One region of the Priestia sp. ST2 genome, then DNA from elsewhere that is predicted to be linked to it. Evidence: riboswitches for the same ligand, from Rfam matches in the RefSeq annotation. Region 1 holds a riboswitch; each other region holds the start of a gene.
The links. A riboswitch is a leader RNA that binds a small molecule or an ion and turns the genes downstream of it on or off. The one in region 1 is predicted to bind S-adenosylmethionine.
Positions count from the first base shown of each region.

Region 2: it holds a riboswitch for S-adenosylmethionine, as region 1 does, so the genes downstream of both, AC0KUU_RS05500 (sulfite oxidase-like oxidoreductase) here and AC0KUU_RS13825 (bifunctional homocysteine S-methyltransferase/methylenetetrahydrofolate reductase) in region 1, are expected to answer to the same signal.
Region 3: it holds a riboswitch for S-adenosylmethionine, as region 1 does, so the genes downstream of both, metE (5-methyltetrahydropteroyltriglutamate--homocysteine S-methyltransferase) here and AC0KUU_RS13825 (bifunctional homocysteine S-methyltransferase/methylenetetrahydrofolate reductase) in region 1, are expected to answer to the same signal.
Region 4: it holds a riboswitch for S-adenosylmethionine, as region 1 does, so the genes downstream of both, AC0KUU_RS21780 (methionine ABC transporter ATP-binding protein) here and AC0KUU_RS13825 (bifunctional homocysteine S-methyltransferase/methylenetetrahydrofolate reductase) in region 1, are expected to answer to the same signal.

Region 1 covers NZ_JBVVNT010000003.1:259,528-267,493, reverse strand. Annotated here, with positions in the region: gene AC0KUU_RS13835 (HAD family hydrolase) at 1-636, opposite strand, end outside; gene metH (methionine synthase) at 1,018-4,461, opposite strand; gene AC0KUU_RS13825 (bifunctional homocysteine S-methyltransferase/methylenetetrahydrofolate reductase) at 4,462-6,300, opposite strand; SAM riboswitch class I at 6,408-6,514, opposite strand; gene AC0KUU_RS13820 (YkvI family membrane protein) at 6,854-7,888, shown strand.
Region 2 covers NZ_JBVVNT010000001.1:1,066,785-1,074,750, forward strand. Annotated here, with positions in the region: gene AC0KUU_RS05470 (2-methylaconitate cis-trans isomerase PrpF family protein) at 1-332, shown strand, start outside; gene AC0KUU_RS05475 (cyclase family protein) at 427-1,092, shown strand; gene AC0KUU_RS05480 (GNAT family N-acetyltransferase) at 1,089-1,931, shown strand; gene AC0KUU_RS05485 (YjgB family protein) at 1,959-2,543, opposite strand; gene AC0KUU_RS05490 (putative polysaccharide biosynthesis protein) at 2,877-4,487, shown strand; gene AC0KUU_RS05495 (hypothetical protein) at 4,501-4,869, shown strand; SAM riboswitch class I at 5,014-5,120, shown strand; gene AC0KUU_RS05500 (sulfite oxidase-like oxidoreductase) at 5,196-5,858, shown strand; gene AC0KUU_RS05505 (MogA/MoaB family molybdenum cofactor biosynthesis protein) at 5,892-6,404, opposite strand; gene moaC (cyclic pyranopterin monophosphate synthase MoaC) at 6,417-6,905, opposite strand; gene AC0KUU_RS05515 (molybdopterin molybdotransferase MoeA) at 7,020-7,966, shown strand, end outside.
Region 3 covers NZ_JBVVNT010000004.1:654,349-662,314, reverse strand. Annotated here, with positions in the region: gene araA (L-arabinose isomerase) at 1-279, shown strand, start outside; gene AC0KUU_RS20915 (sugar porter family MFS transporter) at 427-1,806, shown strand; gene AC0KUU_RS20910 (hypothetical protein) at 1,951-2,139, shown strand; gene AC0KUU_RS20905 (metallophosphoesterase family protein) at 2,382-3,257, shown strand; gene AC0KUU_RS20900 (hypothetical protein) at 3,853-4,104, shown strand; SAM riboswitch class I at 4,185-4,295, shown strand; cobalamin riboswitch at 4,375-4,563, shown strand; gene metE (5-methyltetrahydropteroyltriglutamate--homocysteine S-methyltransferase) at 4,713-7,007, shown strand; gene AC0KUU_RS20890 (acetate uptake transporter) at 7,150-7,767, shown strand; gene AC0KUU_RS20885 (GNAT family N-acetyltransferase) at 7,911-7,966, shown strand, end outside.
Region 4 covers NZ_JBVVNT010000005.1:64,836-72,801, reverse strand. Annotated here, with positions in the region: gene AC0KUU_RS21815 (acetyl-CoA C-acetyltransferase) at 1-557, shown strand, start outside; gene AC0KUU_RS21810 (acyl-CoA dehydrogenase family protein) at 581-2,365, shown strand; gene AC0KUU_RS21805 (arsenate reductase family protein) at 2,481-2,837, shown strand; gene gcvH (glycine cleavage system protein GcvH) at 2,973-3,356, shown strand; gene AC0KUU_RS21795 (YusG family protein) at 3,436-3,681, shown strand; gene AC0KUU_RS21790 (toprim domain-containing protein) at 3,863-4,213, shown strand; gene AC0KUU_RS21785 (thioredoxin family protein) at 4,228-4,527, shown strand; SAM riboswitch class I at 4,708-4,815, shown strand; gene AC0KUU_RS21780 (methionine ABC transporter ATP-binding protein) at 4,947-5,972, shown strand; gene AC0KUU_RS21775 (methionine ABC transporter permease) at 5,965-6,633, shown strand; gene AC0KUU_RS21770 (MetQ/NlpA family ABC transporter substrate-binding protein) at 6,651-7,487, shown strand; gene AC0KUU_RS21765 (carboxymuconolactone decarboxylase family protein) at 7,610-7,966, shown strand, end outside.

The sequences.
Region 1 (7,966 bases):
ACATGCAATTTCCTCTGGTTTTAGCTGAAGATGATTTAATAAAATTTCAATGGCATTTCCTTTGCTGATATGTTTAGGCATAATATCCAAACACTGCTTGGCAGAAATATATGTATCAATATAATCACCAAACTCTTCGTTCACTTCTTTTTGCAGAGCTACCATTTCATCATGATCTCCAAGAACCGTGATTTTAGATGGAGAAAGAGCGTGACCAAATGAATCCGTCATTTCCATTTGTTCTTCGATAGGGAAAAACATGTGAGTTTCAATCGCTTCAATAATTTCATTTCGCTGCTCTACGTAATTCGTGTCGTTTGAACAGACAAGCGTAATACGGTTAGGATCTATCGTTTTTTTATAAAGTTGAACTGCTAAATCATCTTCAAACACTTTTCCATGAAGTTCTTGATTTTCTTTGGTCCACACAAATCCTCCGTTTTGGCTAATGCGATGAAATGTATTATTAATATCAGTAGAAATCTTTAAAATTTCCGTATCCATTCGTCCAGACGCAAGACAAACCTCTACTCCTTGGCGCTGAAGTTCACTAAGTGCGTCTGCATTATGCTGTTCTACGTATTTTTCTTCGTGTAAAAGAGTGCCATCTAAGTCGCTTACAAATAATTTAATCATTGCTTGAAAATTCCTTTCCCTGAAAAATTTGCTGTGACAAGAGCGTTACAAATTTATTACATTCCTTATTCTATCAGTGTTTCCTAAGAAACTCATAAAAAAAGCTCAGACCGGCGGTGAATTCAAAGAGATTAAGACATAACTGCATCAATTTTTTCCGCAGGAGTCTTCGCCTTGCCCTTCAGTCAACAGCTAGAAACAGCTACATGAAATCCAGTTCACGATCACAATGAAAAAAATCCGAACGCAGTTGATTCTCAATTAAGAATCTGGATTTACGGTTCGGATCTTTCTTCAGCTAAAATCCATTTGTCGCAGCCTTTTTTTCAGGTTTGTTCACTGTAAAAAAACAGCCGCGGTCTAAAAGACCGCGGCCATATTTTACAATACGTTAAAATATTTCGCTTCAGGATGTGCAAAAACAAGGGCTGTAACAGAAGCTTCTGGTTCCATCATGAAACCGTCTGTTAACTGAATGCCGATGTCTTCAGGTTTAAGTAATTTAAACAGTTTTGCTTGGTCCTCAAGGTCTGGACATGCAGGATATCCGAATGAAAAACGCTGACCTTGGTATTTGGCTGAAAAACGCTCCGCCATTGTAAAGTCAGGCGAATCGGGGAATCCCCAGCGGTCACGAATTTGCTGATGAACACGTTCTGCTAATCCTTCAGCTAGTTCAAGCGCAAGAGCTTGGAACACGTGACTCTTTAAAAACTCGCCGTTTTCTTTGAATTTCGCCGCGCGTTCGCGAATGCCTGTTCCTGCTGTTACAGAGAAGAAACATACATAGTCCATCTCTTTTTCTTTAGGCTTTGCAAAATCAGATAAGCACAAGAACTGTCCTTTTGCTTGTCGAGGGAAGGTAAAGCGTTCAATTTCTGTTTTTTCATCAGCAGGATCATAAATAATTAAATCATTTCCGTCTGCTTGAGCAGGGAAGAACTGATAAATAACCGCTGGCTTAATTAAGTTTTCTTTTAGTGCCAGTTCGAGCAGGTCATCAACGGTTTCTTTTAATTGAACAGCACGCTCATCTTTTTCAGCAAGCAGCTTATTCACTTTTCCTTTTAGTCCTAAGTGATGGCCTAAAAGCATCTGCCAGTTAATATACGGAAGAACCTGTGCCAAATCGTAGTGTTTAACAACGTGGCGCTTTAAATCAGCAGGTACAAAAACAGGAGAGTCCGTTGAAATGGCGGATCTTTCTAAAACAGCCGTAGCTGCTTGAGCGGTTTGAGGCTGGCGTTCTCGAACCGTTACTTTCTTTTCTTGCCGCGTTTTTAAATCTGCTAAAAGCTGAATAACTTCTTCTTTGTTCTGCAGCTTATTTGCTAACGCTAATCCGTCCATCGCATCTTTGGCGTAGAGGACCGCACCTTCATATTCCGGGGCAATTTTAAAGTCAGTAAATTTACGGGAAAGGGCAGCGCCTCCTACCATAATTGGAACATCAATGCTTGATTGTGTTAAATCTTGGGCAGTCAAAACCATTTGCTGAGCTGACTTTACTAGAAGACCTGACAGGCCAATGATGTCTGGCTTTTCTTCTTTTACTGCTTCAATCAGCTGCTGGGGCGTTACTTTAATTCCTAAATCTATTACTTTAAAACCATTGTTGCTTAAAATGATGTCTACTAAGTTTTTACCGATATCATGCACGTCGCCTTTAACCGTTGCAAGAATAACTTTGCCTTTTCCAGAATCATTTTCAGTTGCTTCCATATGAGGTTCTAAAAAGGCAACGGATGCTTTCATCACTTCCGCACTTTGAAGCACTTCTGCTACAATCAGCTGGTTGTCATTAAACAAACGTCCAACTTCCGCCATCCCCTTCATAAGCGGTCCGTTAATAATATCTAACGGATCATCATATTGAGCTAAAGCCTGTTCTAAATCAGGAAGCAATCCTTCTTTTGTACCTTCGACAATATACATTGCCAATCGTTCTTCGAGTGTTAACGTAGAAATTTCTACTTTTGCTTCTTTCTTTTTATCACGATAAAAGTCGGTAAACGTGCTTAACGTTTCATCAGTTGTGTTAAATAATAACGCATTAGCAAGCTCAATTTCAGCTTCTGGAATAGAAGCATAGCGCTCTAACTTTTCGGTATTAACAATGGCATAATCGAGTCCAGCCTGCGTACAGTGATAAAGGTAAACCGCATTTAGTACTTCACGTCCGACTGGAGGAAGACCGAATGACACGTTACTTACGCCGAGAATGGTCAGGCAATCAGGCAGGGCTTCTTTAATCATTTTAATCCCCTTAACTGTTTCTTCAGCAGAACCAATGTATTGTTCATCACCAGTCCCTACAGGAAACACAAGAGGGTCAAAAATAATATCTTTTGGATTAAAGCCATGTTTTTCAACAAGCAAATCATGTGAGCGTTTAGCAATCTCTACTTTTCGTTCTGCAGTAACGGCCATGCCTGTTTCATCGATTGTACCGACAACCAGAGCTGCACCGAATTTTTTTGCTAGCGGTAAGATTGCATCAAAACGCTCTTCACCATCTTCTAAGTTAATGGAGTTAATAATGACCTTACCTTGCGAGTACGTTAAAGCTTTTTCAATAACTTTCTCGTCCGTTGAATCGATTACAAGAGGAACCTTCACTTTTTTTACAACTTCTTGAATAAATTCCTCCATGTCTTCCATTTCTTCACGGTCCGGATCTGCCAAGCAAATATCAATAACGTGAGCACCATTTTTAACTTGAGCACGCGCAATTTCAGATGCTTCTTCAATTTTTCCTTCCGCAATCAGACGCTTGAACTTGCGAGAACCGATTACATTCGTACGTTCTCCCACAAAAAGAGGGCGCATAGAATCGTCATATACAAGCGGTTCAATACCGGTTACAGCATGGTTATGCTCGGAGCGATCAAGCGAACGGGGCGCAACCTCTTTTACCGCTTCCGCCAGTGCTTTAATATGAGCAGGCGTTGTACCGCAGCATCCGCCTACAAAGTTCAGCCAGCCTTTATCAGCAAACCCTTTAATTTTTTGAGCAAGCAGCTCAGGGGATTCATGATAATTGCCTTCTTCATCCGGAAGTCCAGCGTTTGGATAACAGCTAACTGCTGAAGTGGCTAGGTCTGAAAGAGAGCGAATATGATCCGTCATAAATTCAGGGCCTGTCGCGCAGTTAAGTCCGACTGAAAGAGGCTTCATGTGTTCCAGTGATAAGTAAAAAGATTCGATATCTTGACCAGCGAGAGTTGTTCCCATCGGCTCAATTGTTCCTGAAATCATAATAGGAACTTCGGTTTTTAGTTTTTCAAACGCCGCTGTAATACCTAAAAATGCGGCTTTTACGTTCAGCATATCTTGACAGGTTTCGACTAAAAGCAAGTCAACGCCGCCGTCTAACAAACCTCGAGCTTGCTCTTCATACGATTCTACTAACTCAGGGAATGTAATACCTCCGGTAACAGAGAGAGTTTTAGTGGTAGGACCGATAGCTCCAGCTACGAACCTAGGCCATTCGGGAGTTGAATATTTATCGCGGGCTGCACAAGCAAGCTTCACAGCTTCGATATTCAATTCATACGCCAAGTGACCTAAATCGTATTCATCAAGTACGGTAGATGTTGAGCCAAACGTATTGGTTTCAATGATGTCAGCACCTGCTGCAAAGTACTCTTCATGAATGCGCTGAATCACATGAGGCGCTGTTCGAGTCAAATATTCGTTGCAGCCTTCATATTCTTCGCCGCCAAAATCTTCAGCGGTTAAATCAGCATCTTGAATCATCGTTCCCATTGCTCCATCGATGATGAGTATTCGCTTCTTTAGTTGTTGTTCGATAAGTGAGCTCATTTATATCTTCCTTTCTGATGTAACAAGTTGCTTGTCATGAATATAGCGTGTTAGAATTTCGGTCATTTCATAGCGCATAAACGGCGTAATTAAGTAAATACCGTCAAATAACTCATATGCTGTATCAATTAAGCTTTTTGCAATCGCAAGACCTTCGACTTCACCGCGGATTCGGTCATTTCCCGTTGCATCCATGCGTTCTAGAATATCTTCTGATAATTTAATTCCAGGTACTTCATGGTGAATAAATCGAGCATTTCTTGCGCTTGTTAACGGCATGATACCGATATATACCGGTGTTGTTAAATGTTTGGTTGCTTCATATACCTCTTCAATTTGCTTAGTTGAATAGAGAGGCTGAGTAATGAAATAGTGAGCCCCGCAGTCGATTTTCTTTTCCAAACGCTGAACGGCTCGGTCTAAGTGACGCACGTTTGGGTTAAAGGCAGCTGCAATGGAAAAATTGGTTTTTTGACCAAGTGGTTTGCCGGAATAAGATAGTCCTTCATTAAACTGAGCGATTAAACTAATCAAGTCAAATGAAGATAAATCGTAGACCGAAGTGGCGCCAGGGAAATCGCCAACTTTTGACGGATCACCCGTAATTGCAAGTACTTGATTCATTCCTAGCGTATGAAGTCCCATTAAATGAGATTGAAGTCCAATTAAATTTCGGTCGCGACAGGTAATATGAATAAGCGGTCGTGCTTTTGTTTCTTGCTGCATCAGTGTTGCCATTGCCAAGTTGCTGATGCGAGGTGAGGCAAGAGAATTATCAGCTAATGTAATAGCATCTACGCCGACTTTATCAAGTGCTTTTGCGCCTTCTAAAAATTTCGTCGGACCAAGCTGTTTAGGCGGATCTAGCTCGACGATAACCGAGCGGCGCTTCTTCACAATTTCATGCATATGAGGTTTATCCTGCTGCTCACGCTCTTGAACCGTAACGGCAGGTCTCATTTTAACAACTTTGCTTGTAATCGGAGGCAGCTCTTTTAAGGCAGATGACATTGCGCGTACGTGAGCTGGTGTTGTACCGCAGCATCCTCCAATTAAGCGAACCCCTTGTTCGCGGAATAAACGCGCGCTTTCTACAAAGTAGTCTTCATTTGTTTCATATTCCAGCTTTCCTTCCACATACGCCGGAAGGCTGGCATTAGGGTAAGCAGATAAGAAAGCACGATCAGGAAGCGGTACTTCTTCAAGAGACTGAATCATATGATAAGGACCTAAACGGCAGTTTAGCCCGACAACATCTGCTCCCAGCGCCTCTAATTCTTTTAATGCATCTGCTAAAGGGCGGCCATCTTGCAGTACGCCAATATCATGCAGGGAAACGTGAGTAATAATAGGCTTATCCGTTTCTTTTCTTGCCAGTGTAAGAACGGTTTTTAATTCTTCGAAATCATAGTATGTTTCAAACAAAAGGCCATCCACGCCTTCATTTAAAAGCCAAAACATCTGTTCACGAATGCTTCGCTTAACCTCTTCTAAACTAATAGCGTTTTTTTGGAAAGAACGAATTCCGCCGAGTGTACCAACCACGTAAGCCTGATCTTTTGCAGCTTGTTTCGCTAATTTTACACCAGCAACATTGATGTCTTTGACTGAATCTTCTAATCCATAACGGGCAAGTTTTTGATAATTAGCAGCGTACGTATTTGTTTGAATAACGTTTGCACCAGCTTCTACATAGGCTCTGTGAATACGAGCAACCTCTTCTGGTTTGGTGATGTTTAGTTCTTCAAAACAGCTGTCAATACCGTGTGAGTAAAGGAGGGTACCAGTGGCACCATCCCCAATTAAAATTTTAGACTTTAAATCTTCAAGTAACCCCATGTCAAAACCTCCTTAAATTGTTCCGCTTCTATTTCACGAGTGATTCGTTTTATGCAATATGCCGATAAAATAGAAAAAGTCTTCTTAAGAAGAAGACTTTTTTCGCCTTCTTATCTTCCAAGCAATAAATTGCTTGCTGGATTTAGCACCATGTCTCTAACGACTGGTTGCTGAGGTTTCAAAGGGCCAGTCCCTCCACCTCTCATGATAAGAATCAATTGTATATAATTGAAACATATTTTTTTAAATAGAAAGAATACTTATTTAATAATTTATCTGATTTTTAGAAATTATACAACAGTAAATTGTGAATTTCCAGCAAATATTGAGGAAAATTTAAAAGCTAAAGGGAAAATATCCGTATATTTTGTTTGAAAATGACTGTTATGTTAGGGGTTAAAGAGTTTTTTGTGAGAAATACAAAAAGAAAATGAAAAAAATAAACCAAAAGGCACAAGCACTGGGATGTGCGTAGATTTACACGTGAAAAGGCTCGTCTTTTTTTTATCGTTTCTACATATAGTGAACTATGAAGGATAGAAGGGTGATGGGCATGAAAAGGTGGAAACTCACGCTGCAGGTTGCTGCTACGTATGTAGGCACCGTTGTAGGAGCCGGTTTTGCAACAGGCAAGGAAATCGTTCAATTTTTTACACAGTACGGGGAACTTGGAATGGTCGGAATTTTGGTCAGCGGCTTGTTTTTTATTTGGCTAGGTTCAAAAATGATGCTGCTTTCGCACGCAATTGGGGCTTCTTCTTATCAGCAGCTTAATACATATTTATTTGGTGATGTGCTTGGAAAAGTGGTAAACGGTGTAATGATTGTCATTTTATTTGGAGTAACTTCAGTCATGCTAGCGAGTACGGGAGCAATAGGAAAAGAACAGTTTGGGCTGTGGCCTCCTGTTGGGATGATTTTTACAATTGTTTTAACTTATATATTTATCGCAAAAGGAATTAACGGTATTTTAATGGTTAATTCTCTTGTTGTGCCGATGATGCTTTCATTTGCTTTTATCATATTTATGCCGAATATCAGCTATTTCTCACTGATTCAAACGAAGCCGGATTTAACGCTCGTCACGCAGTGGAAGTGGGCGGTTAGTCCCTTTTTATATATTTCCCTGAATCTAGCTTTGGCTCAGGCCGTTTTGGTCCCATTAGGAAGCTCGGTGAAAGATAGGAGCGTGATTACAAAAGGGGCCTTAATAGGAGGTTGTGTACTTACGTTTATGCTTGTTTCTACTCATCTTGCCCTTTCCAATTTGCCTTATTCATTTCAACTTGATATTCCGATGAGTGCCGTTGTTAAAAATATCTCAGCGTGGGTGAATGTTTTATTTACGGTAGTTGTGTTGGGCGAGATTTTTACTACATTGATTGGAAATGTATTTGGCATCGCTAAGCAGCTTCAGTCATTTCTTCCCCTCAATGACAAACAAGCTTTTGCGTTTATTATCTTGGCTTGCTTTATTATTGGGCAATTCGGATATGCCCAGCTTCTTGAGTTTTTGTATCCGATATTTGGCTATATTGGACTAGCTTTTGTATGGATGCTATGTATTAAAAAAGAAAAAATAAGCTAAAAGCTGGATTTTAAAAAATAGATGTGAAAAAACGAAGTTAAATGATGTGACAAGTCGATTTTACTTTGCTATAATGTA
Region 2 (7,966 bases), on a different contig from region 1:
ACCATCGCGACGGGACTGGCAGAGAAAAAGCTGCTTCTCAAATGGACGTATTAATCCGTATGATGTCGATGCAAAAACCGCATCAAACGCTTGCGATTACAGGAGCAATTTGTACGACGGCGGCTATCTATACAAAAGGCACGCTTCCGTCAGAAATGGTTCAATTAAAAGGCGATACCGTTCGACTTGCTCATCCAATGGGAATTATGGAAACCAGTGTGGATCTAAAAGATGGACAGGTTAACGGAATCAAAGTAGTGCGTACAGCCCGTCTTATTTTTGAAGGATTTGTTTATACAAAGCATACGTATGATGTATGTTTATCAAGTTAATAATGTTCTCTAAAAAAAGCTCTTTCTAGGAAACTAGGAAGAGCTTTTTTATGTTAGAATATTTTTACTGAATATTGAAAAAGTGGGTGAAGGTATGAAAAAAAGAACGTATATTGATCTAAGCCACATCATTGAAGACGGAGTTATCACACATAAAGGCTTGCCGGCACCGATCATTTGCGACTATTTAAGCCGAGAAGAGTCTAGAAAGCTTTATGAACCAGGCACTGAATTTCAAATCGGTAAAATTGAAATGGTCACGAATACCGGTACGTATATTGATGTGCCGTTTCACAGATACAAAGACGGAGCGGATTTAGCTCAAACGGCTATTGATAAAACAGCCGGATTAGAAGGAATAGTCGTTTCAGTTGACCCGACTTTAAAAGCCATTGATGAATCTCATTTTCAACATGTAGACGTAAAAGGCAAAGCGGTATTAATTCATACAGGATGGGATCGTTACTGGGATACAGACGAGTATTTAGAAAACCATCCATACTTAACAGAAAGCGCGGCAGCTTATTTAGTGTCTCAACAGCCCGCTCTTGTCGGAATTGATTCGATGAATATTGACGATACAAAAGGAAAAGCAAGACCAGCTCATACGCTGCTGTTAGGTTCGGACATTGTAATTGCTGAACACTTATGTCACTTAAATCAACTAACGGAGTCCTTTTTATTTTACGCCGTGCCTCCTAAAATAAAAGGAGTTGGAACGTTTCCGGTAAGAGCATTTGCGGAGGTAGAAAGAAGATGATCCAGTTACATAGATATAGAGAAGTGCAGGAATTTAAAAACCAAGTAGAGCCGCTTTTATCAAAGAATGAAGTTCTTCATAACTTAGCGCTCGGCATTTTACACAGCTTGCAGGAAAACAGCAAACCAAATTTTATGGGTGTTATTTTAAAAGACAGCCGTGCTGCGCTTGTGTTGCTGCAAACCCATCCTAAGCAAATCATACTGTCTCAAATACAGCAGCTAACGGAGGGTGAACTAAGCGAAGCGGCAGAGCTGTTACAAGAAATCGACATACCGGGCTTAGTTGGAGAAAGACAAATGGTTTTATATCTTTCTCAAAAACTAGCAGATTTAAAAAATCAAGAAGCTTCTTTAAAAATGGATCAGCGCATTTACCAATTAGACAAAGTAAAAAAAGCTGCGGAAGCTGACGGAGTGCTGGTAAAAGCAAGATTGGAACACCTTCCGCTCGTGACAGAATGGATTTGGGAGTTTATGGGCGTCATTGGAGACCCTGTATCAAAAGAACAAGCTGCCAAAACAGGAGAAGCTTTTATTAAAGCAGGAAGGTTATTCCTATGGGAAGTGAATGGCAAGTATGTGTCGATTGCCAATGCTACGCGTCCAACGGCCCATAACATTACGATTAACTTTGTATACACGCCTCAAAAAGAACGTAAAAAAGGCTATGCCTCAAGCTGTGTATCCACGCTTTCTCAGCTTATGCTAGACGAAGGATTTCAAACAACAAGTTTATACACAGACATGACAAATCCTACGTCTAACAAGATTTATATGGAGATTGGGTATGAACACGTGGCCGATTCCGCATTGGTTTTATTTCATGAAAAAAAGTAGCAGACAGCCTGCTACTTTTTCTATTACTTAAGGTTTTTTAACTAAATTAACATGATTTAACGTTTTGCTATCATCAAAAATGAATTCAAGATCATAGGCGCCGGCGTGATAGGTGTACTTCGTTTGAGTAGTACCATCACCTTTTACTTTGCCTGTAAAGTTCGGCTGACCTAATTCTTTCTTTAAGTTAGCTTGGGTGATGGAGCCTAGATTTGTTTGACGCTCTACATTTGTACCAAAATAGCGGATTTCGTTAATGACGTTATTTTGATCATAGCCAAATGCGTATCCAGGGTGACCCATTTCCGCGTGATAGTAGTCAAAGTTGTTTGATGAACCTTCAGGCGGGGGACCGAACTGATCGCGAACGTCTTGACGCAGTGTTTTACCAATTTTGAAGTCTGCCGTTAAGCGTGGCACTTCACCTTTTACTGCGGCGTTGTAAATTTCATTAATGTTTTTTACAGCTGTTTGACTTTGACTGCTTGTTTCTTGAGATGTAGCTGCATGTGCTGGTGTATCAAGCTGAGCGACAGGAGCAAATCCAAACGCAGTAATTCCTGTAATCGTTGCAGCCGCCGCTGCTTTTGATAGTCGTTGTTTCATTTTCATGATTTTTTCCTCCTATATATAACGATTTAGCAACCTCAGTCTACCTAAAAGAACAGGTAGGCCAGAATAATCAAGGAGTCTTAGTTTAGTTGGTAACTGATATATATATAATTTAACACGTCTTTTAGAATGTAAACGTCAGGTAAAGTAAAAAGCAAAAAACGATTCATTTATCATAGGTGAAAAGATTGGTTTATATTCCTTTATTAGGTAAAAAACGTAATATAGAGAGGGTTCTAATGTTTTATAAAAAACTAGATAATAATTGTAAGTATGATACAATAAATCAAGTATTTGTTAAAAATACAATATTTATTTCTGGAGTTTTGATGTATGGAAAAAAATTTGATGAGAGGTACGCTTTTATTAACAGCGTCTTCTTTATTAACAAAGATTTTAGGCTTTATTTATATTATTCCTTTCACAGCCTTAGTGGGAACGTCAGGTTACGCGCTTTATAAGTATGCATACGGTCCATATACCTTGATGCTAAGCTTGTCGACAATGGGTCTTCCGCTTGCTGTTTCGAAGTATGTATCGAAATATAACGGTCTTGGAAACTACCGTGCGGGACAAGATCTGTTAAAAGCAGGAATTCTATTAATGACAATAACGGGCATAATAGGTTTCTTAGTCCTCTATACAATGGCACCGTGGCTCGCTGAACTAGTCATTAACGGAAAAGATTCCTCAGGAAATAGTCAAAAAGACGTAGTGTACGTCATCCGAATGGTAAGCTTTGCTTTAATTATTATCCCGCCTATGAGTCTATTACGAGGCTACTTTCAAGGTAACCAGTCTATGGGACCGTCCGCGCTAAGTACGATTATTGAACAAATAGTGCGAGTGTTGTTCATTTTAGCAGGAGCATACGCTGTTATTCACCTTTTTCATAGCACAATGACAAAAGCTGTTGGAATCGGCACGTTTGGAGCGTTTATTGGAGGCGTAGGGGGAATTGGGATTCTTGGAGCGGTTTATTTGAAGCGCAAGCGGTTGATTATGAAAGAAGTGAACAGCGGAAAGAATAATAAGTCCGTTTCGTTCTCTTCAATGTTCAAAGAGATTGTAACGTACGCCGTTCCGTTTGTATTAGTTGGTTTAGCTATTCCTATCTATCAAAATATTGATACGTTTACAATTAACATGCTCTTTCAATCAATAGGATATGGACAAGCTAAAGCCGAAACGATCAACTCCGTTATTGGATTAGCCCAGATTTTGGTGATGGTGCCAGTATCGTTAGCGACTGCCTTCAGCATGTCACTGATTCCGGGCATTACGTCTTCTTTTGTGCAAGGAAATTTACGGGAAGTAAAAGGGAAAATTACAAAAACGCTGCAGCTGCTGTTATTTTTTACTCTTCCTGCTGCCGTGGGGCTTTGTTTATTAGGCAAGCCGGTATATATGATGATTTTTGGAGCAAAAAACAGCCCTGAAATCGGTGGAATTGTTTTACAATGGTACGCGCCTGCTGCCATTTTATTTGCTCTTTTTACAGTAACAGCCGCAATTCTCCAAGGAATTAATCAGCAAAAGAAGCTAATCTTAGGCTTGGGCTTAGGAATTGTTGTGAAGATAGTATTAAACGTACTGCTGGTTTCATGCTTAAAAGAAATTGGACCGGTTGTCGCGACTTACGGAGGGTATGGTGTATCGGTTATATATAACTTTTATTTAATTGAAAAATCCATTTCTTACCGAGTTCAATCACTGGGACAAGCTGCGTTGACACCTGTTTTATTAGTAAGTGTGATGTCAGCCGCTGTGATTATCGGCAATTATACTTCTCACTATTTTTTAGAAAATAAGCTGTCTGCATCTTCACTTGCGATGAGCACATCTTGTATTTCAATTGCTTTAGGTGCTGCCGTGTATCTAGGACTTGGCGTAAAAACAAGTTTAGGGCAATCCGTTGTATTAAATAGAAGAAAAAGAATGTAAAGGAGAGAAAGTAGTGTCAAAACGATTTGTACTAACCGTGGCGGCTGGAGGGTGTATAATAATTTCCGGCGCGCTGCTGCTATTAAATTGGGAAAGATTGTTTGGCGATTATCGTCCCGTTCAAACAGCAACAGCTGTATTCAAGCTAGAAGTGGGAAGTCAAGATGTAGCGAGGACTACAGATTCAGATGATGCTCTTCACTATATGGTGAAAAAAGGACATTTAGATGAATATATTCATATGATGAATGAAAAAGGCTATATGTTAAAAGAAAAAGATATTGATCATAACCGACTTGTTTTTAACGATGGACAAGAGGATGAGCAAATTTACTACAAGCGTTTTGCCAAGAAGTATACGATGATTGATGGAGAAGGGTAAAGGTTTTATATGGTATTTTAGTAGACTAAAATCTTATAACCCTACCTGTTTTTAAAGTTTTTTTGCGGAAAAGAAAAATAATATTGACAATTATGACAAAAAGCTTAATACTGACTTTATTACATAAAACAAATACAATTTGTTTCCTTATCAAGAGAGGTGGAGGGACTGGCCCTGTGAAACCCGGCAACCGCTGTCTATGACAGAATGGTGCCAAATCCTTAAGAGTGTACTGCTCTTAGAGATAAGGAAGAAGCTGAAACAAAGCTCTTCCTTATTTATTTAAGGAAGGGCTTTTTATGTATAAAAAACAATGAGGTGATAATTTGAACAAAGCAGACCGTATTAAACGAATGAAAACACCGGAAATTGATCCAAAGTATGAAGGACGAGTGCCTCCGGGTCAGGTAGTAACGGAGCGCTTTCCGATTTTACATGAAGGCGACGTGCCGGAGTATAACTTAGAGGAATGGACGCTTCGGGTATTTGGGTTGGTAGACAAGGAAGTGACGCTTTCGTATCAAGATATATTGGACATGCCGCAAACGACGGTGAAATGTGATATTCACTGCGTAACGAGATGGACAAGGCTTGATAATGAATTTACGGGCGTGCTGTTTACAGACTTTTTAAAAGCAGTTGGCGTGGAGCTAAAAAGTAAATACATCATGCTGCACGGAGATAATGACTATACGTCAAACATTGAGGTAAAAGATTTACTGAGAGACGATATTCTTCTCGCTCATTCCTTTAACGGAGAGCCGCTTACAGCTAAGCACGGATATCCGCTGCGATTGGTTGTTCCGCATTTGTACTTTTGGAAAAGTGTTAAATGGCTCCGAGGCTTTGAAGCTATTGATGAAAATCATCCTGGCTTTTGGGAGCAAAACGGCTTTCATCTTAGAGGAGATCCGTTTAAAGAAGAGCGTTTTTCTGGAGAAGATTTAGGCATTCCAGAAGATGAGTGGGTACATAAAGACTATGATTAATGAAAATGCCTATGCGTGTGCATAGGCATTTTGTCAGCGCTGGCGGTTTAATTCCCACACAACGTGGCGAAGTTCAGGCAAAATCAGCTTGGTCATAGCTAGACGAACAGCACCGCTTGATCCTGGTGTAGAAAAAACGGCTTTTTCGTTAATCGTCCCGGCAATTGCTCGGCTCATAATTGCTGCGCTGCCAATGTCTTCGGTGTAGCTCAGCATGCGAAACAGCTCGCCAAACCCAACGATTTCTTTATGAATCAGCGCTTGAACGGCTTCAATTGTGACGTCTCGTTTTGTAATGCCGGTCCCGCCGTTTGTGAGAACAACGTCAATGTCCTCAGCACTGCATCCGGCAAGTATCGCTTGTTGAATCGACGTTTGGTCGTCTTTTACAATTTCATAGGAAGCGACCTGCATGTCGTGTTCTTTCAGAAGTTGGATCATTAGCGCGCCGCTTTTATCGGTTTCTTTTGTACGTGTATCTGATACTGTAATGACTTTGCAGCGAACGGGCTGTGTTGCTTTGGATTTATGTTCATGTACGCTCATTATGTACCTCCTTTACGCTTCCGTACGCTTGTAGTCACCATTTTTGCCGCCAGATTTTTCAAGCAGATACGTTTCGCCGATAATCATGCCTTTATCAATGGCTTTGCACATATCATAAACGGTTAGAGCGCAGGCAGAAGCGGCAGTTAAAGCTTCCATTTCAACGCCCGTTGAGCCTTCCGTTTTAACAGTTGCTTCTATTAATAAACGGTACTGATCATTGCTTGTATCCCAGTCAAATGAAAGGTTTACGCCTTTTAATAAAAGAGGGTGACACATAGGAATAATGTCAGACGTGCGTTTTGCTGCCATGATTCCCGCTACTTGTGCGACAGCAAGCACGTCGCCTTTTCCAATTTTATGTTCTACAATGGCTTCGTGAATTTCTTTGTTAACGAGTATGCTTGAACGAGCTGTTGCAACGCGGCGCGTGATAGATTTTTCGCTAATATCGACCATGTTGGCACGGCCCTGGTCATTAAAATGTGTAAAAGAAGACATCGGTGTTTTCATCCTTTTTCAGTAAATTTTGTTGTATGATAGAAATAGTGAGATATGCTATGATTTTACACCATAGCGTAAAAAGTGAACAGACATAAAGGAAGTGAAGAATGTATGTTAGAAAGCAGAACACCTATTTCAATTCCTGAAGCAATTGAAAAAGTCATGACTTATAAAAGAAAAGGCAGCATCGAACGCGTATCGATCACCGAAAGCTACGGACGCTATTTAGGAGAAGATATTATCGCCGACCAAAACGTTCCTCATTTTAATAAATCGCTTTATGACGGCTTTGCGGTTCGAGCGCAAGACTGCGTAGAAGTCTCAAGTGAACATCCTGTTGAGTTCGAAGTAGTAGGTGAAATCGGTGCAGGCTTTGTTTTTGAAGAAGAAGTAAAGCCGTTTCAAGCGGTGCGTATTATGACAGGAGCGCAGGTCCCTCATTCATGTGATGCGGTTGTGATGCTTGAAGTAACGAAGTCGTATGAAAAAGAAGGCAAAACGTATATGGCGTTAAGCAGGCGGGCTTCAAAGTGGGAACACATTGCATTAAAAGGAGAAGAAACAAAAAAAGGAGACGTGCTTGTTTCCAAAGGAACGCGCATTAATCCAGGCGTCACCGCTTTTTTAGCTACGTTTGGCTATGCGGATGTCGCTGTCGTGAAGCAGCCCGTGGTTGGCGTGTTAACAACAGGAAGCGAACTGCTTGATGTGAACGAGCCGTTAGAACCAGGAAAAATTCGCAACAGCAACTCCTATATGGCACTTGCGCAAATTGTAAGAAGCGGGGGAATTCCGAAATACTTAGGAAAGCTTGAAGATGATTTTGACCGCTGCTATGAAGCGGTAGAAAAAGCGCTTGAAGAAGTGGACATTCTACTAACAACCGGCGGGGTATCCGTTGGCGACTATGATTATTTGCCGGCTATTTATGAAAAGCTTGGTGCGAATGTGCTGTTTAACAAAATTGCGATGCGCCCAGGAAGCGTTACAACAGTCGCAGAACGAAACGGACAGCTGCTGTTTGGACTATCAGGAAATCCATCTGCTTGCTATGTCGG
Region 3 (7,966 bases), on a different contig from region 1:
GGTAAACAAGGAGAAGGCGTAGTGGTTTCCATGGCTGACTTCGGCACGCATTACAAGCTGTTAATTAACGAAGTATCGGCATTTGAGCCGGAAGTTCCTGCTCCACATCTTCCCGTGGCGCGCGTGCTTTGGAACATTAAGCCGAACTTCCAAGACGGCGTTAAAGCGTGGATTGAAAATGGAGGAGGCCATCATACGGTTCTTTCATTAAATTTAACGACGGATCAAATCGTGAGCTATGCAAAGCTTGTGGATCTAGAGTACGTCATTATTAAGTAGGCATCACTACTTTCGAGGGAGCGCTGCTTCCTTGAAAGTGAAAATATAGTGTTAGTAAAAGAACGCCGTTTTTAGAAAAAAATGAAAGCGTTTTAAATTTGTGTGATAGGAAGCAAAACTAAGACAATACAAAGGGGATCTATAATCATGAGTAAAGTATCAAGTAAGTTTATCTTCTTCTTCGGCTCATTTGCCGGTATTTTATTCGGTTATGATATTGGGATTATTGCTGGTGCAGAAGGTCATATCCGTGAAGCGTTTCATTTGAGTCCGCTCTGGCTGGGGATTGTGGTTTCGTCGCTAATGGGAGGAGCAATTATCGGTTCCATTTTAAGCGGATTATTAGGCGATAAGTTTGGAAGAAGAAAGTTAATTTTAATTTCGTCGATCATCTTTCTTTTAGGCTCCATCGGTTCCGCGATTGCACCAGAGGAAATTACGTTAACGATTGCGCGCGTCTTTTTAGGTACAGCAGTAGGAACGGCTTCTTCTTTAGTTCCTGCCTATATGTCAGAAATCGCACCCGCTCATATTCGCGGGAAGCTTTCAGGTTTAAATCAGCTAATGATTGTAATTGGATTATTATTAAGCTATATCGTAGCCTTTATTTTTGAGCCGGTTCCAAACAGCTGGCGATTAATGCTTGGCAGCGCCGGTATTTTTGCAATTGTATTATGCATCGGTATGATCAAGCTTCCAGAGTCGCCTCGCTACTTAATTAAAAATGGAATGCCAGATAAAGCGCGTGAAGTGCTGCGCACGCTTCGCCGGTCAACAGCTGAAGTGGAAGCTGAAGTGTCTGAAATTGAAAGCGTAGCTGTTCATGAACAATCAGGAATTAAACAGCTGTTTCATAAAAAGTTTCGTCTAGCTTTAATTATCGGCGTCGGGATGGCAACTTTTCAGCAGATTCAAGGCTCAAACTCAATTGTTTATTATGCAACAAGCATTGCTCGTCAAGTTGGTTTAGCCCCGCAGGTAGCTGCTGGTTTTACGGTTATTGTTGGGGTAATCTTTGTCGTGACAACACTTATTTTTCTGCAGTTTGTCGATAGATTCAACCGCCGTACCATTCTTACGATTGGCGGCGCGGGTATGGCTCTTTCATTTTTTACACCGGCTATTCTAGGAGCGTTAGGCGTTAATGAAGTCGTTGTTAACTGGGTTACGTTAATTGCTCTTTGCTGCTTTATCCTTTGCTATGCGTTTTCTTGGGCGCCGCTTACGTGGATTATTGTAGGAGAAATTTTCCCGCTTTCTGTACGCGGCATCGGTGCTGGGATTTCATCTGCTTTTAACTGGACGGGATCGCTGGCAGTAGGGCTTGTGTTCCCAATTTTAGCTGATCAGTTTAGTTTGGGCGTTATCTTTTCAACGTTCGGGATCATTTGTATTCTCGGTTTATTCTTCATACGTTTTGTAGTTGTTGAAACAAAAGGACGTAGCCTAGAGCAAATTGAAACGGACATGGCAGCTCGTTCTGGAAGAAATTCTGTAAGTCCAGTTGAGCGTAATAAATATGTTTAATTGTCGTAAATGTTTTAAATGTAAGATGCTGAGATAAAAGTATTTTAGCTGAAGTGAAAAACGAACCACTAATCAAACACTTTGATTAGTGGTTCGTTTTTTTATGGTGAACGCAGGTTTCAGCTGTTTCGTTTCTTCTAGCAGTTGATTCGAGAGCAAGGCGAAGACTCCTGCGGGACAAGCGGAACAGATGAGACCCCGCAGGCGCACAAGCGACGAGGAGGCTCATCGGCCGCCCGCGGAAAGCGAAGCCTTGCACGGAAATCAACTGCGGGGGAACAAGCGGTTCAGCTCATGTCGGCCTTTGTTCGTCCCCAGCCTCTTTCTTATTAGTAGATACAGAGAGTTCATCTTTTACCCTGTCCTATTAGTGCCTAATAAAATGGAAAGATAGGTTAGCTTATCATAATGTAGACTTTAATAGATATTCATAACTAGCAATTTCTAAAACGAAAGCTAAATGTGCGTTCTGCTTACAAGAAGGTAGTGACCATCATCAACAAATTCTCATATAAATAAGTAAGCTTGTTTACTTTTAACTAAATTTATTTATTAATAGGGGGATTAACTAGTTGATGAATTTGACGCTTCATGAACGTTCTGAAAAGTTATTAAAGCAAAGAATTAAACAATTAAATCCGAGAGATCCATTTAACTTTGTTTTTATGGGAGACAGCAGAGGTGACGGACCAAACGATAATTGTTTCACGATGAGCGGTGAATTTGAGCTTGTGTTAAAAAAGGCGGTGGAATTGAACCCGCTGTTTATTATTCATGGGGGAGACACCGTCTATACAGGGAAAAAAGAGTATTTGGAGCACTTTGTTAAGGTTGTTGAAAAAATCGCCCCGAACATTCCTATGTTTGTATGCGTAGGGAATCATGATGAACTGTACCTTGATGAAAGCAATCTCGAAAACTTCAGAGCCACTATCGGAAAAGTACACTGGGTCATTGATATTCCTGTCTTCAACTTCCGGTGCATCGCATTAAATAATGTCATCAGTCCCAAGAATAAAATATATGGATTTACAGATAGAGAGCTGAATTATTTAGAGCAGCAGCTAGAGGATGCTCCTCGTAATACCGTTGTAGCCATGCATGCGCAGCCGAATATTGGCCGGTGGTCAAATCTTGAAGGGTTTCCTGTAACGACTCCTCAAAGTCAAGAATTTTTTGATTTAATTCAAGAACACCGCGTGAAAAAAGTGTTAGTCAGCCACGTGCATGCGTATGACGAGCAGTTTATTAGAAAAAACAGAAACGGGTCGTTTACGCTTGGAAGAGGCACTGATTTTGTATTGTCAGGAGGCGCCGGCGCTCCCCTTGATTTTGAGCCGCCTTTAATTTTAAATAATTATAATTTTACAGAATTTTTTGTAAGCAGGTACGACATTTTAGGTCCTCTTCTTTGGAAGGATTTTGGACGACCTCGAAGAAATTGTTTGTAAAAACAAGAAAGTAGAAAGCTAGGTTCAAAAAAAGAGGCTGGAACAAAAGGGTTTTAGACGAAGTGAAACGAATCATCGATCAAGATGTGTGATTAGTGGTTCGTTTTTTTGTTAAGGCAAACGTAGGTTTCATGTGTATAGGTCTTTCTAGCAGGTGATTGGAGGACAAGACGAAGACTCCTGCGGGAAAAGCGGAACAGGCGAGACCCCACAGGAACGTATGTGACGAGGAGGCTCAGCGACCGCCCGCGGGAAGCGAAGTCTTGTACGGAAATCAACTGCGGTGTCACAAGCGATTCAGCTCATGTATTCCATTTGCCTTTAGAGTGGATTCATTTTGTTATGTCTCAACCTCTTTTGGAAAAATGTGCATAACTCTTAACGAAACCTTGTAGCAGAAGGCTCAGTCAAACGTTATAATAGATAATGAATGATGATATATTCTCTATATTTGTCATATATTTGTATTACATATGTAATTAAAGAAAAACATTCACTTGATATACTGTTTAATGACTTAACTTTATCTTAAAATTTACAGTGAAATGCCTGTTTATAGAGGCTTAGAACATACACAGCAAATGGAGGAGCAATCATGGCAAACGAAAAGATGCAAGAAGGACTTGATCGTTTTATCAATGAAGATTTAAATGACCTTTTAGGTAGACTGTTCCCCTTAATGGACCGGGAGTGTGCCGAAGAAAAAAGAAAGCTTATCGAAACAGCGGTAGAGTACATTTATTCGTCAGGATATCACCAAGGGGCAAAAGATTTAATCGAAACGCACCGAAAAGATGATTACAAATTGTTAAGGCAAAAGTTAGCGTCAGCGCCTCCTAAAAACTAATTTTTTTGAAATTTCTTTTGACAGCATAAATGTAAGGTGTTAAGATGACTCTACATTCAAAATATTATAAACAATTAAAACTCTTATTGAGAGAGGCGGAGGGACTGGCCCTGTGAAGCCCGGCAACCATTTAACATTCTTGTTGAAAAGGTGCTACATCCTGCAAAGCGTACAGCTTTGAAAAATAAGAGAGGATTTCATAGATACTATGCCTCTCTATTCGTGATAGAGAGGCTTTTTATTTTATGTGAATATGTTTTGAATGAACAATTTTATAAAAATGCATCAGGTGCTGTGTAACGAATGTACGCAGCTTAAAAGGGAAGACCGGTGAAAAGCCGGCGCGGTCCCGCCACTGTAATGGGGAGCAACTTATTAACCACTGTTTCATGTTGAAATGGGAAGGGATAGGAAGCGATGAACCTAAGTCAGGAGACCTGCCTGTTGTATGCACTTAAGCTCTACGGGATATAGAGAGGAGTGAGGAATACGTGTTGAGAAAAACAGGCTATCTCAACTTTAGTTAAGTATGCGTATCATCTCTCTTTTCATTTCGAAAAGAGAGATTTTTTAGTTTACCGATAAAAAATATACAGGGAGTGGAAAAAATGAGCAGTGTAAAAAGTTCAAACTTAGGTTATCCAAGAATTGGTGAAAAACGAGAATGGAAAAAAGCGCTTGAGCAGTTTTGGGCAGGAAAACTAGAGAAAGATATCTTTTTGCAGGAAATTGAGTCTCTTCGTCTAGGGCATTTAAAAAAACAGCGTGACGCAGGAATTGAATTGATTCCAGTCGGCGATTTTAGCTTATACGATCACGTGTTAGATACAGCCGCTATGTTTGGTCTAGTGCCAAAGCGCTTTGATTATGACGGGGGACCGGTATCGCTTGAAACGTATTTTGACATCGCGCGAGGAACAAAAGGTGCGGTAGCTTCTACGATGACAAAATGGTTTAACACAAATTATCACTATATCGTACCAGAGCTTGAGGAATGTACGCCGGCACTTGTAGAAAATCGCCCGCTTCAATTTTACAAAGAAGCAAAACAGAAGCTGAATATTGAAGGCAAGCCCGTTATTTTAGGTCCAGTAACATTTGTGAAGCTGTCAAAAGGATATAAAAAAAGTGAGTTTAAAGAAGTAGTTGAACAATTTGTTCCGCTTTATGCAACTATCTTAGCGGAGCTGCAAGCAGAAGGAGTAGAGTGGGTACAAATAGATGAGCCGGTTTTAGCTACAACGCTATCAAAAGAAGACCTGGCGCTTTACAAAGAAGTCTATCAAGCTTTGAAGGAAGCAGCACCGAATGTAAAAGTCATTTTACAAACGTATTTTGACAGCGTTGATTACTATAAAGAAGTCGTGTCTCTTCCTGTTGAAGGAATTGGTTTAGACTTTGTGCATGACCGAGGCGAAAATCTCACTGCCCTTAATAAATATGGTTTTCCAACTGATAAAGTGCTGGCAGCAGGAGTGATTGACGGACGAAACATTTGGCGTGAAAATTTGGACGAGCAGCTTTTAACGATCAGTGAAATTGAAGAAGCCGTATCAAAAGACCGTTTGATTCTTCAGCCTTCATCAAGTCTGCTACATGTTCCTGTCACGGTGAAAAATGAAGAGACGATTGATCCAGTATTGAAAAATGCGCTCTCTTTTGCAGATGAAAAGCTAAAGGAAATTACGCTGTTAACAAAAGCGGTGCAGCAAGGAAAAGAAGCAATAGAAGAAGAAATAAGCGTAAGCAAGCAGGCAATTCAAGCATTAAATGGATCATCTTTTCGAAATTGTCAAGATGTGCAAAAAGAGCTGAAGCAGCTGCACAGCTATAAAGCAGAGCGACAAGCGCCGTTTGACGTACGTCAGCGCGTTCAGCAAGAAGCGTTTCAACTGCCGCTTCTTCCAACGACCACGATTGGAAGCTTTCCGCAAACAAAAGAAGTGCGAAAAGAGCGTCTAAAATGGCGTAAAGGCGAGTTAAGCGATGAAGCATATGAAGCGTACATTAACGAGGAAATAAAAAAATGGATTGAAATTCAAGAAAACATCGGCTTAGATGTCCTTGTGCACGGAGAGTTTGAGCGTACGGATATGGTCGAATACTTCGGTGAGAAATTAGGAGGCTTTCAGTTTACGAAGTTTGGCTGGGTGCAATCTTACGGTTCTCGCTGCGTGAAGCCGCCGCTTATTTACGGAGATGTATCGTATGAGCAGGCGATGACGATCAAAGAAACGGTCTACGCACAGTCTCTAACAAATAAGCCGGTTAAAGGAATGCTGACGGGTCCGATTACGATTTTAAACTGGTCGTTTGTGCGTGATGATATCCCGCGCTACGACGTCGCAAATCAAATTGCGCTTGCTCTTAGAAAAGAAGTAGAAGCACTTGAAAGTCAGGGCATTTCAATGATTCAAGTAGATGAACCGGCGCTGCGTGAAGGACTGCCGTTAAAACGAGAAAACTGGGACAGCTACTTAAATGCTGCGGTGTATGCGTTCAAGCTAGCGACGGTATCGGTGCAAAACGAGACGCAAATTCACACGCATATGTGCTATTCAGAATTCGAAGAGATTATTGATGCGATTAAAGCGCTGGATGCCGACGTGATTTCCATTGAAACGTCTAAAAGCCACGGTGAATTAATTTATGCGTTTGAAAAACATACGTACAATCAAGGAATTGGACTTGGCGTATATGATATTCACAGCCCGCGCGTACCGAAGCTTGAAGAGCTTCAGCGAAACATTGACCGCGCGCTAAAGGTGCTTGATCCTGCATTATTTTGGATTAATCCCGACTGCGGCCTTAAAACAAGAGGAATCAGCGAGACGGTTGAAGCTTTAAAAGTGATGGTTGAGTCTGCAAAACAAACCAGAAAAAATTTATTACAAAACGTTTAATAATAAGAAAGTAAAGGCCAAGCAGTGTAACCGCTACACTGCTTGGTCTTATGGGATTTTAAAAGGCCAAAAATATCCATTGACACTTCCCGTACATTTTTGTATCTTTTTAAAGGTGTTTTTAAAATCAGGGAGGTACAACATGAGTAACAACAGCACGCAGCACGTTAAAATTGTAACAGCGGATCCATCAGCGCTAGGTCTATTCGGACTTGCCATGGTGACACTTGTTGCATCGTTTCAAAAGCTTGGGGTAACCGATGGTGTTTCATTGGTATTGCCATGGGCGGTTTTTTTAGGCGGAATAGGACAGTTAATCGCGTCTATGCAAGATTTCAAACATAATAATACCTTCGGCGCAACTGCTTTTGGTGCCTTCGGGTTATTTTGGCTAGGTGTAGCTATGACATGGCTTATTCAGCTTGGAGCATTTGGAGAAGCGCTCGCAAAAGAAGCGGATCCAAAGCAGCTCGCATTTGCTTTTGTCGGCTACTTGATTTTCAGCGTTTTTATGACAGTTGGAGCAATGGGCACTCATAAAGTATTATTTATTATTTTTGTGTTAATTGATTTCTTATTCATTGGATTATCGCTAAGTACATTTGGTGTGGCATATGAATACACGCACTTACTAGCAGCAGTGTCAGAGCTATTGATTGCTCTGTTTTCATTCTATGGATCTGCAGCGGCTGTATTAAATACTCACTATGGTCGAATTGTGCTTCCGGTGGGCAAGCCGTTTGGAGCATTTATCAAATAATCAAGATGTTAATTAAAAAGCGAAGTAGGGTTGAATTCTGTATGATGCAGAGGTCAATCCTTTTTTGTTTGGGCATTTTTATATATAGTAGAAAGAGATAGTTATATGTAATAGAAGCTTTTAGAGAAAAAAGAAAATACATAATGAAAGGAAACGTTCCAATGATTATAAGACAAGTGGAGGAAAAAGATTTAAACCA
Region 4 (7,966 bases), on a different contig from region 1:
AAAAGCTGATGTTCTCTCAAGATGAAGGAGTTCGTCCTGGCACAACTGCGGATGTATTAGGAAAACTTCGTCCAGCTTTTTCAGTTAAAGGATCCGTAACAGCTGGAAACTCTTCGCAGACAAGTGACGGAGCTGCATCCGTTTTTCTAATGGATAAAGAGCAAGCTGAAGCAGAAGGGTTAAAGCCTTTGCTTAAGTTTCGCTCATTTGCAGTTGGAGGAGTTCCGCCTGAAGTAATGGGGATTGGCCCGATAGCTGCCATTCCTAAAGCTCTTAAACTAGCAGGGCTGGAGCTTTCTGATATCGGATTGTTTGAATTAAATGAAGCATTTGCTTCTCAAGCACTTGGCGTTATTCGTGAATTAAATATTAATGAAGATAAAGTAAATGTAAACGGAGGCGCTATTGCCTTAGGTCATCCATTAGGCTGTACCGGAGCTAAGCTGACTCTTAGCTTAATGCACGAAATGCAGCGTCGAAATGAGCAGTTTGGAATTGTCACGATGTGTATTGGCGGAGGAATGGGAGCTGCTGGTGTATTTGAATTGTTAGCATAATCATTTCAAAGGGGGATATGAACATGTCAAATAAAACAAAACAAATGATTAAAGGTGGAAGCTTTTTAATTGAAGAAGGCGATGCAAGCCGCGTCTACACGCCGGAGGATTATACATCTGAACAAAAGATGATTGCCAAGACGACAGATGAATTTGTAGAAAATGAAGTCCTTCCACAAGTGGAATATTTAGAAAAGCATGAGTTTGACCGTTCTGTAAAGTTATTAAAACAAGCTGGTGAATTAGGTTTGCTTGGTGCAGATGTACCGGAAGAATACGGTGGACTCGGTTTAGATAAGATTACCTCGGCTTTAATTGCTGAAAAAATGTCTCGAGCAGGCGGATTTTCCATCACTCATGGTGCTCACGTAGGAATTGGGTCATTGCCAATCGTCTTATTTGGAACAGAAGAGCAAAAACAAGCATATTTACCTGCTTTAGCAGTTGGGGAAAAAATAGCAGCATATGCGTTAACAGAACCTGGTTCTGGTTCCGATGCCCTCGGTGCTCGCACAACAGCTCGCCTTAACGCAGAAGGCACACACTATGTGTTAAATGGAGAAAAGCAGTGGATTACAAATGCCGGATTTGCTGATGTGTTCGTCGTGTACGCGAAAATCGACGGCGATAAATTTTCTGCTTTTATCGTTGAACGCGAATTTCCAGGCGTATCGGTTGGACCGGAAGAGAAGAAGATGGGAATCAAGAGTTCATCAACAAGAACGTTGATTCTTGAAGATGCACTTGTTCCAAAAGAGAACGTGTTAGGTGAAGTGGGAAAAGGTCATGTGATTGCTTTTAACATTTTAAATATTGGGCGCTACAAGCTTGGAGTTGGAGCAGTTGGAGCAGGGAAACGTGCGTTAGAAATCACGTCTCAATATGTTAACCAGCGTCAGCAGTTTAAAACGCCAATCGCTAAATTTTCATTAACCCAAGAAAAATTAGCAACAATGGCTTCTAAATTATATGCAACTGAAAGCTCCGTCTATCGTACGGTAGGACTTTTTGAAGACCATATGGGCCAGCTTTCAGAAGAACAGCAAAAAGACGGAAAGCAAATTGCCGCTTCCATTGCTGAATATGCGATTGAATGCTCATTAAACAAAGTGTTTGCCACGGAATCTCTTGACTACATCGTAGATGAAGGCGTCCAGCTTCACGGAGGCTATGGTTTTATGAGTGAGTATGAAATTGAGCGCCTGTATCGTGATTCCCGCATTAACCGTATTTTTGAAGGAACAAATGAAATTAATCGACTCTTAGTACCAGGCACATATTTACGCAAAGCGCTAAAAGGAGAGCTTCCGCTGCTTCAAAAAGCACAAACGCTTCAAGAAGAATTGATGATGCTTATGCCGCAGGAAGTAGGAAATGAGCCGTTAGATCAAGAAAAAATGCTTGTGCAAAATGGAAAGAAAATTGCGCTCTTGCTTTTAGGTCTAGCTGCACAGAAGTATGGGAAAGAATTAGAGAAAGAACAAGAAATTCTCGTTAATATTTCCGATATGATTAGTAACGTATATGCAATGGAATCCACTGTTTTACGTACTGAAAAAGCGATTTCCAAAACAGGTGCAGATCAAAACAGCTTGAAGGTAAAATATACGCAAGTATTTTGCCAAGAAGCATTTAATCGAATTGAAGCAGATGCAAAGGAAACGTTAATTGGCGTTGAACAAGGTGATACGCTTAGAGTCATGCTTTCGTCTCTTCGCAAGTTAACTCGCTATACACCAATTAATGTAATTAGTGTAAAGCGCGAGATTGCAAAAACGCTTCTAGAAGTAGAGAAGTTCACAGTTTAAGGGAAAAGGAGCTCGTTTTACGAGCTCCTTTTTGTTTAAGAAGCCTCTATCTAGGTAAATGATAAAGGATGTGTTAAAATACGAAAAAAGCTTAAAATAAAGGGTGGTTGACGAAATGTCATTATTTTTTTATTCATATCCAAAGTGTGGTACGTGCCGAAAAGCCAAGAAGTGGCTGGATGATAACGGAGTAGCGTATGAAGAAATCCATATTGTAGAAAACCCGCCAACAAAAGAGCAGCTGCAATCTTATTATCAGAACAGCGGCTTAGAATTAAAAAAATTCTTTAATACAAGCGGTAAAAAATATCGCGAATTAGGACTTAAAGATAAAGTAAGCAGTGCGAGTGAAGATGAACTTCTGTCGATTCTTGCGTCAGATGGCATGTTAATTAAGCGTCCGCTGCTAACAGATGGACAAAAAGTAACGCTTGGTTTCAAAGAAGAGCAGTTTGAGGACGTGTGGAAGTAAGTTTTCAAATAGAAAATTTTTACCTTTTACGTTACACTGTTAATAGGAAGTTATTTTAGGTTGTAGAAAGTGTTCTCCACGTTGAAGGCGCTTTTTATATAAACAAATTACGATACATATTTTGGAGGGATTAAGATGAGTACACCAAAAGATTTGCGTTATTCTGAAGAGCATGAATGGGTAAAAACAGAAGGAGACGTTGTCCGCGTAGGTATTACGCATTTCGCTCAAGCTGAGCTTGGCGACATCGTATTCGTTGAACTGCCAGAAGTAGGAGCAACAGTAGAAGCTGACGAGCCGTTTGGCAGCGTTGAATCAGTAAAAACAGTTTCTGAGCTTTACGCACCAATTAGCGGTGAAGTTGTAGCAGTAAACGACAACTTAAGCGATAGCCCTGAACTTGTTAATGAATCTCCATACGAAGAAGCATGGATGATTACAATCAAACCGTCTGATGCTTCTCAAGTAGATAAGCTAATGACAGCAGAGCAATACGAAGAAATGACAAACGAAGGATAATATTCCTCCATAAATTGTCTTTATGAAAAGTTTTTGACTGGACACTCTATTAGTAAACAAGCTAAAGGAGTGTCTTTTTATGTTTGAAAAACAAAAAATGGACGTTACAGATCGCGTTACAGCTAAATTTCATGACGGCGGTATGAAATTATATGTTGATAAGCAGCCAATTGGTGAAGTTAGTTACGGAACAAGCGGCAATGAATACCGCTTTGAAGAAGGTTATTCGCAAGAAAATAATAAGTTCTATCAATATACGGATGTACAAAAACAAGGTGAAACGCAAAAATATACAGACTGCGACGAAGAAGCAGGATGGTGCTAAACAGTGGCAACTGCCACTGTTTTTCTTGTCTTATGGAAACAATATGGCCTAAGCTGCTTTTTAAAACAGTTCTTTCTTGCAAATTTCTTTTAAAAAACAGGTGAACTGTGATACATTAACGAATATTGTATAGCATAAAGAAATGATGTTACTATACAACTGACGATTATGGGTGATGAAAATGGGGCTAATTGAAATTGAAAAAGTAATTATTGTCGAAGGGAAATCAGATAAAAAGCGTATCCAAGATATCATTCGAGAACCAATTGAAATTATCTGTACAAACGGTACGATTAGTTTATCAAAGCTGGATGAAATTATTGACTGTACGTTTAACAAAGAGGTATACATACTTGTTGACTCTGATGATTCAGGGAATAAGCTAAGAAAACAATTTAAACGAGAGCTTCCGGAAGCAGAGCATCTATATATTGATAAAATGTACCGAGAGGTTGCTGCCGCCCCTAGACATCACATAGCAACAGTATTACTGAGTGCCAATATCGATGTTAATGCAGAATTTTTAACATAAAAGGAATGAGCAACATGCAAGAATGGAGCGAAAAACAGCTTGAAGATCAGTTAAAAGAAGGACAAAGAACGTTTATCTTTTTCCATACACCTTTTTGCGGGACATGTCAGCTGGCAAAAAAAATGTTAACCGTAGCAGAAGCGATGCTGCCCGGTGTGACCATCGGAATGAGCAATTTAAATTATATGCCTTCAAAAGCAGAAATATTTTCAATTGAAAGTGTACCTTGTTTGATTGAAGTGAAAAATGGCGAAATGGTAAAAAAACTCTATGCGTTTCATTCCATCGAGCACGTACTTGAAGAGCTTCGATAATCAAACGTTTGTTTAAAATGAAGAAATTGAAAGAGAGTGAACCGTTGGGGCTGTTGGAATCTTGGGATATTATCCCAAGAACAAAACCTGTTGACAGCCTATCTGACACATGCTAAAATCACACTCATGAATGTTCATAAATGAATGAATATTTCCCAAAAACAAAATAATTGTTGCGAACTCTTATCAAGAGAGGTGGAGGGACTGAGCCCTGTGAAACCCGGCAACCGTCAGACTAACTGAAATGGTGCCAATTCCTGCAAAGCTATGTGCTTTGAAAGATGAGAGAAAGGATTAAATATCGAGCCTTTCTGTCATGCGCAGAGAGGCTTTTTTGATGGGGAAAATTGTTTTACGGCTTTTTCATCCTATAGGGCAACCTAACATAATTAAGTTTTTACTAAAGAAGGTGAAGAAATATGATTACATTAACAGACGTTACAAAAATTTATCAGGCCAAAAGTGGTCAAATAACAGCTGTTGATAATGTGAATCTAACCGTTAACCAAGGTGAAATTTACGGAATTATTGGTTATAGCGGAGCGGGGAAAAGTTCTTTAATTCGCTTGCTAAACGGGTTAGAAACACCAACGACAGGAACGGTCGAAGTAGCAGGTAATGATATTGGAAAAATTAAAGGCGGAAAACTCAGAAAAGCTAGACAAGAAATTAGTATGGTATTTCAGCACTTTAATATCTTGTGGTCGCGTACGGTGCGAGAAAATATTGCTTTTCCGTTAGAAATAGCAGGGATCTCAAAAGAAAAAAGAATGAAACGAGTAGACGAGCTTATCAAGTTAGTCGGGCTTGAAGGGCGTGAAAATGCTTATCCATCACAGCTTAGCGGTGGACAAAAGCAGCGTGTTGGTATTGCTCGAGCGCTAGCCAATAACCCAAAAGTATTGCTGTGTGATGAAGCAACATCAGCGCTTGATCCTCAAACGACAGATTCCATTTTAGATCTGTTAGTAGATATTAATGAGAAGCTAGGGTTAACCATTGTATTGATTACTCATGAAATGCACGTTATTCGTAAAATTTGTCATCGGGTAGCCGTTATGGAAAATGGGGCAGTGGTAGAAGAAGGACAAGTGCTAGAAGTATTCAGAAAACCTAAGCAGCCGATTACAAAACGGTTCGTTCAACAGATTTCTGAACCAGAAGAAACGTTTGAAACAATTGAACAAGTACAGGGGTTATATCCAAGCGGGCAAATTATTCAGCTTACGTTTGTTGGCGGAAAAGCAGAGCAACCGCTCATTACAACGATTTTAAAACAGTTTGATGTAACGATTAATATTTTGCAAGGAAAGATTTCTCATACACAAACAGGTTCATACGGGACGTTGTTCGTTCATTTAGACGGAGAATTAACAGAAGTTGAAAAAGTCATTGCATACATTCATGAGCAGCAGGTAGAAGTGGAGGTAATGACAAATGCTTGAGAAACTATTTCCGAACGTTATTTTAGATGATTTTATTCAAGCGACAAATGAAACACTATATATGACGGCTATTTCAGTTATAGCCACGTTTGTTCTAGGTATTTTATTGGGCTTGCTTTTATTTTTAACGTCCAAAGGACAGCTCTGGCAAAACAAACCTTTATATGCCATTGTGTCAGCAGTTGTAAATATCTTTCGTTCCATTCCATTCATTATTTTAATTGTTTTACTGATTCCATTTACCAAAGCATTGGTAGGAAGTATTTTAGGCGCTAATGCAGCGTTACCTGCTTTAATTGTGGGAGCAGCACCATTTTATGCGCGTCTTGTAGAAATTGGTCTGCGTGAAATTGATAAAGGTGTTATTGAAGCTGCTAAATCAATGGGAGCAACAACAAGCACTATTATCTTTAAAGTGCTGTTACCTGAATCGCTGCCAGCTTTAATTTCTGGTTTGACGGTAACGACGATTGCGCTAGTCGGCTATACGGCAATGGCGGGTGTGATTGGAGCTGGAGGTCTTGGGAACCTTGCATATTTAGAAGGATTCCAGCGCAGTCATAATGATGTAACGCTAGCTGCTACGATCTTAATTTTGATTATTGTATTTATTATCCAACTTATTGGAGATGCGATTACTGCAAAAATTGATAAAAGATAAAGGGAGGATTATTTATTATGAAAAAATGGCTTTCGGCTTTAGCACTAACATCTGCGCTAGTAGTAGGATTAGCTGCATGTGGATCTAACAATGGATCAAAAGATGAAAAGAAAATTGTTGTGGGTGCATCTAATACGCCTCATGCTGAAATTTTAGAACAAGCAAAACCGATTTTAGAAAAACAAGGAATCGACTTAGAAATTAAAAAATTCCAAGATTACATCTTACCGAACACAGCTCTTGCAAACAATGAAATTGATGCAAACTACTTCCAGCACGTTCCTTATATGAATTCAGTGCTGAAAGATCACAAGGGTGAAAAAGGGTATGATTTTGTAAGTGCCGGTGCCATTCACATTGAACCAATCGGTATCTACTCTAAAAAATACAAAAGCTTAAAAGATCTTCCGAAAAACGGCACAGTTATTATGCGTGATGCAGTAGCAGAGCAAGGACGTATTTTATCGATTTTTGAAAAAGCCGGCGTAATCAAATTAAAACCAGGCGTAAAGAAAACAGATGCACAAATTAAAGATATCGTAGAAAACCCGAAGAATTTAAAATTTAAAGCCGATGTTGAAGGCGGATTGCTACCTCAAATGTACAAAAATAATGAAGGTGACGCTGTTGTTATCAATGCTAACTATGCTATTGATGCTGGTTTAGATCCAGTAAAAGATCCAATCGCAGTGGAAAGCAAAGAAAATAACCCTTATGCAAACATCATTACGGTTCACAAAGGCGACGAAAATAAAGATACAGTGAAAGCTTTAGTGAAAGTTCTTCACTCTAAAGAAATTCAAGACTACATTAAAGAAAAATACAAAGGCGGAGTACTGCCGGTAAATAAATAATAGAAGAAAAGCGCTTGCCCACTCTGGGCAAGTGCTTTTTTTGTATGCGGGAAAACGAATAACTCTTATTTTTCTCACGCATACTAACCGTGAAAACTTTACTGATGATGGGAGCTGACGTTATGCAGCAAGAAGCACGTCATTCAACTGAGCAAGCACTTCATGATTATAAAATGGGTGTTGGGAAATTTAGCGAAAAATTGCCGGAAGTAACAAAAACGTTTAATGCGTTTACTGAAGCATGTTTTGGGGAAGGTTCTCTTTCTAAAAAAGAAAAGCAGTTAATCGCGTTAGGAATCAGCGTAGTAGCTCAAGACGAGTACTGTATGATTTATCATACAAAAGGCTGCATTGATCAAGGTGCAACTGAACAAGAAATTTTAGAAGCATGCGGAGTGTCAGCAGCATTTGGCGGAGGCGCAGCGATGAGTCAGTCCGTTACGCTTGTCCAAGAGTGTATTTCAGAACTGACTAGCCAC